Regions from separate parts of the Streptomyces lasalocidi genome, predicted to be linked through region 2. Evidence: riboswitches for the same ligand, from Rfam matches in the RefSeq annotation. Region 2 holds a riboswitch; the other holds the start of a gene.

Region 1 (2,384 bases), 4.0 Mb from region 2:
GCCGGAGTGGGGGTCGAGACCGGCTGGGGCGGACGGGCCGGCTGTCCGGGCGCCGGGGCGGGCCGCCCGTGGGATGGAGGCGGGCTGTGCTTGTGGTGGAGGGCCGCCGGAGTGCCGGTCAGGGGCGGCTGGGGCCCCGGTCCAGCGGGGTTGGTGGCGCGGTGGAGGGAGCGGGGTGGGTTGCCGCTGGGTGGAGGCGAACCGTCCTCGTGATGGAGGCCTGCCGGAGCGTCGGTCCGGGGCGGCTGGGGGCTCGGTCCAGTGGGGCCGGTGGCGTGGTCGAGGGAGCGGGGGTCGCTCCACGTCGTACCGACCGGAGGTCGAGGAGCGGAGGGTGCCGTGCGACCGCGGGCGGGGTCGGCTGTCGGCCGGGTGGGGGTGTGGTGCCGTCCGGGGCGTCGGGCCTCGGCCGGGCGGCGGGGGCGCGGGGCAGGCCGGCTCGTCAGACCTCGTCCGGGTTGCTCGCCAGGCGGCCGAAGTCGTGGTCCGGCGGCGGGGGCGTGGCGGCCACGTCGAGGCCGTAGTGGTGGTAGAGCTGCAGTTCCTGCTCCGGGGAGAGGTGGCGGCCCACGCCGAAGTCCGGGGCATCCTTGATCAGGGCCCGGTCGAAGGGGACCCGCAGGGCGCCGTCGACCAGCTCGCTGGGCTCCAGCGGGACGAACGCGTCCCGGGAGAACAGACCGGTCCGTATGGCCGCCCACTCCGGTACGCCGGTCGCGTCGTCGAGGTAGACCTCGTCGATGGTGCCGATCTTGGTGCCGTTGCGGTCGAACGCCTTGCGGCCGATCAGGTGGCGCGGATCGATGTCGGTCTGCACGGTCCCTCCATATGGTCGCAATGGGCGCACCTCGTCCGTCAGCACTACGAAAGAGCACATTCGCCCCGGCGGCCACTCGAAGGCCACGGCGTTGACCTCGCTGGTACGCTGACAGCGGCTGCTGACCCCGTGCGGGAGAGTCCTCCGAGCACCATGGAGGCGCCGAAGGAGCAAATCCTCCCCGGAATCTCTCAGGCCCACGTACCGCACGGACGAGGTCACTCTGGAAAGCAGGGCGGGTGTCGACGGCTTCCGCTCTCACCGACGGTGAAAGCCGGACGCCCCCGGGCCGTCCGGTGAAGCTCTCAGGTTGAGATGACAGAGGGGGAGGCCGTCGGGACACCCGTGCCGTGGTGTCCCTCGAAGGTCGCGTCAGACCAGGAGGCCTCCGCAATGACCGCCCACCGCACTCCGCTCACCGAGCTCGAAGAGGGCATCCCCTTCGAGCAGCGCCACATCGGGCCCGACCAGGAGGCGCGGGCCAAGATGCTCGCGCAGGTCGGGTACGGCTCGCTCGACGAGCTCACCGCCGCCGCCGTGCCGGACGTGATCAAGAACGCCGACGCGCTGGACCTGCCCGGCGCGCGCAGCGAGGCCGAGGTGCTGGCCGAGCTGCGGTCCCTCGCCGACCGCAACCAGGTGCTCGGCTCGATGATCGGGCTCGGCTACCACGGCACGTTCACGCCGCCCGTCATCCTGCGCAACGTCATGGAGAACCCGGCCTGGTACACGGCGTACACGCCCTACCAGCCCGAGATCTCCCAGGGCCGCCTGGAGGCGCTGCTCAACTTCCAGACCATGGTCGCGGACCTGACGGGGCTGCCCACCTCCGGCGCCTCGCTGCTCGACGAGAGCACGGCCGCCGCCGAGGCGATGGCCCTGTCCCGGCGCATGGGCAAGAACAAGAAGGGCCTGTTCCTGATCGACGCGGACGCGCTGCCGCAGACCGTCGCCGTGATCCGCACCCGGGCCGAACCGACCGGCGTCGAGGTGGTCGTCGCCGACCTCGCCGAGGGCATCCCGGCCGACCTCGCCGCCCGCGAGATCAACGGCGTGCTGATCCAGTACCCGGGCGCCTCCGGCGCCGTGCGCGACATACGGCCCGTCATCGAGCAGGCCCACGAGCTGGGCGCGGTCGTCACGGTCGCCGCCGACCTGCTGGCGCTGACCCTGCTGACGTCGCCCGGTGAGCTGGGTGCCGACATCGCGGTGGGCACGACGCAGCGCTTCGGTGTGCCGATGGGCTTCGGCGGCCCGCACGCCGGCTACATGGCCGTCCAGGAGAAGTTCGCGCGGAGCCTGCCCGGGCGGCTCGTCGGGGTGTCCGTGGACGCGGACGGGCACAAGGCCTACCGGCTGGCGCTGCAGACGCGTGAGCAGCACATCCGGCGCGAGAAGGCCACCAGCAACATCTGCACCGCGCAGGTCCTGCTGGCCGTCATGGCCGGCATGTACGCGGTCTACCACGGCCCCGAAGGGCTGCGGGCGATCGCGCGGCGCACCCACCGGTACGCCTCGATCCTGGCCGCCGGGCTGACCGCGGGCGGCGTGGAGGTCGTGCACGGCG
Region 2 (2,384 bases):
CTGCGGACCTGTGTCCGAGGTCACGCCCGGGCGCCGGGGCGCGGGCACCGGGACGCGAGCGCCGACGGCACCGCTGCCGCAGGCCCACGGGCGCCTGCGGCACCCGGACCGACGGAGCACGGGCGCGTCGCCGCGCGCCCAGTGTCTACTTCCGGCGCTTGTAGAACGGCAGCGCCACGACCTCGTACGGCTCGTGGCTGCCCCGGATGTCGACGCCGACACCCGCCGTGCCCGGCGCGGCGTGCGCCGCGTCGACGTAGGCCATGGCGATCGGCTTGCCCAGCGTGGGCGAGGGCGCGCCCGAGGTGACCTCGCCGATCACCGCGCCGTCCGCGACCACCGGGAACCCGGCGCGCGGCACGCGGCGGCCCTCGGCGACCAGGCCGACCAGGACGCGCGGCGGGCTGGACTCGGCGCGTGCGGCGGCCTCGGTGAGCGCCTCGCGGCCCACGAAGTCGCCCTCCTTGTCGAACTTCACCACCCGGCCGAGCCCGGCGTCGAAGGGGGTAAGCTCCGCGGTCAGCTCGTGCCCGTACAGCGGCATGCCCGCCTCCAGGCGCAGGGTGTCCCGGCAGGACAGGCCGCAGGGGACCAGCCCGGCGCCCTCGCCGGCCTTGGTGAGCGCCTGCCACAGCTCCACGGCGTGCTCCGGCTTCACGAACAGCTCGAAGCCGTCCTCGCCGGTGTAGCCGGTGCGGGCGATCAGGGCGGGCACCCCGGCGACGGTGCCGGGCAGGCCGGCGTAGTACTTCAGGCCGTCGAGGTCGGCGTCGGTGAGCGCGGCGAGGATGCCGGGCGACTGAGGGCCCTGGACGGCGAGCAGCGCGTAGGCGTCGCGGTCGTCGCGCACCTCGGCGTCGAAGCCGGCCGCCCGCTCGGTCAGCGCGTCCAGCACGACCTGGGCGTTGGAGGCGTTGGCGACGACCAGGTACTCGGTCTCGGCGAGCCGGTAGACGATCAGGTCGTCCAGGATGCCGCCGTCGGCCTGGCAGATCATGGTGTAGCGGGCGCGGCCGACGCCCACGGAGGCGATGTTGCCGACCAGGGCGAAGTTCAGCAGGGCGGCGGCCTGCGGGCCGGTCACGGCGATCTCGCCCATGTGGGAGAGGTCGAACAGGCCCGCCCGGGTCCGCACGGCGAGGTGTTCCTCGCGCTCGGAGCCGTAGCGCAGGGGCATGTCCCAGCCGGCGAAGTCGGTCATCGTCGCGCCGAGGGCACGGTGCACGGCGTCGAGCGCGGTACGACGGGGTTCGGTACTGCTCATCGGTCGGTCGTCTCCCAGGGCATACGGGACGGGGGCGAGGAACGTTCCTCCCCATCTGTCATCGGAACCTGAGAGGTTCGCCGTGATCCCCGCGGGGAGTGGTCACGGCTTGCACCTTGGGTGGGGCCGCCGGTCGGGGCGGCCCGCTTTTCAGATGTGCCTCGCCCGCGCGGTAACGGGGCCTGAGAGATTCAAGGGAGGGACTTGCTCCTTCGGCGCCCCGGGCGGTCCAGAGGGGACCCGGGGACTCTCCCGCGCGGATTCAAACGGCCGGTATGCAGTTGGCGGGCTCATCATTGCACGCCGGGGCGGCGGGCGGCAGGCCGGATCTGTAACCGGCTTGTGGCGGTACGCGCATACCGCCGTGAGCCACCGGGCATTACCTTCTCTTTACGCAGGGCGGGGAGGGGACCGACACCCGGCCCCCAGGGGAGGACGATCACGGTGGACAGGACCACGGCGTACGCGAGCACCCCAGCGGTCGCGCTGCCCGCGCAGGGCACCGCACCGTCCCGCACGTCCCGGGCCGAGGAGCGCGTCCCGGTGGTGCGGGACCTGCGCGACCGGGCCGGCCATGGGCCGCGCGCCCTGCTCTTCGGGCCGCACGACCTGGTCGTGATCACCGGGCTGCCCGGCAGCGGCAAGTCCACGCTGATGCGGCGCGCGGCCGGCGGCCGGGGCGTCGACTCCCAGGACACCCGCGACCGCTGGGACGCGCGCCTCGCCGGCGTCCTGCCGTACGCCGTCTACCGCCCGCTGGTGCGCCTCGCCCACTACGCCGGGCTGCGGCGCGCGGTGCGTTCCGGCGAGGGCCTGGTGGTGCACGACTGCGGGACGCAGAGCTGGGTGCGCGCCTGGCTGGGCCGGGCCGCCCGCCGCCGGGGCGGCGCGCTGCACCTGCTGCTGCTCGACGTCCCGCCCGGCACCGCGCTGGAAGGCCAGCGTGAGCGCGGCCGGGGCGTCTCGCGCTACGCCTTCCTGCGCCACCGCCGGGCGGCCGCCCGGCTGCTGCGGGCGGTGGAGCGGGGCACCCTGCCCGACGGCTGCGCGTCGGCGGTCCTCCTGGACCGGGCCGCGGCGGACGCCCTGACCCGGATCGGCTTCACCGGCTGAGGGGCCG

Evidence for each region. Region 2 has a riboswitch for glycine ahead of gcvT (glycine cleavage system aminomethyltransferase GcvT). Riboswitches for the same ligand answer to the same signal wherever they lie in the genome.
Region 1: another riboswitch for glycine. It lies ahead of gcvP (aminomethyl-transferring glycine dehydrogenase); the one in region 2 lies ahead of gcvT (glycine cleavage system aminomethyltransferase GcvT).

What each region holds. Positions count from the first base shown of each region.
Region 1 covers NZ_SZNQ01000001.1:1,301,166-1,303,549, reverse strand. Annotated here, with positions in the region: gene E4U91_RS05730 (PRC-barrel domain-containing protein) at 443-817, opposite strand; glycine riboswitch at 940-1,034, shown strand; gene gcvP (aminomethyl-transferring glycine dehydrogenase) at 1,211-2,384, shown strand, end outside.
Region 2 covers NZ_SZNQ01000001.1:5,337,754-5,340,137, forward strand. Annotated here, with positions in the region: gene gcvT (glycine cleavage system aminomethyltransferase GcvT) at 146-1,264, opposite strand; glycine riboswitch at 1,310-1,424, opposite strand; glycine riboswitch at 1,425-1,529, opposite strand; gene E4U91_RS24165 (AAA family ATPase) at 1,709-2,377, shown strand.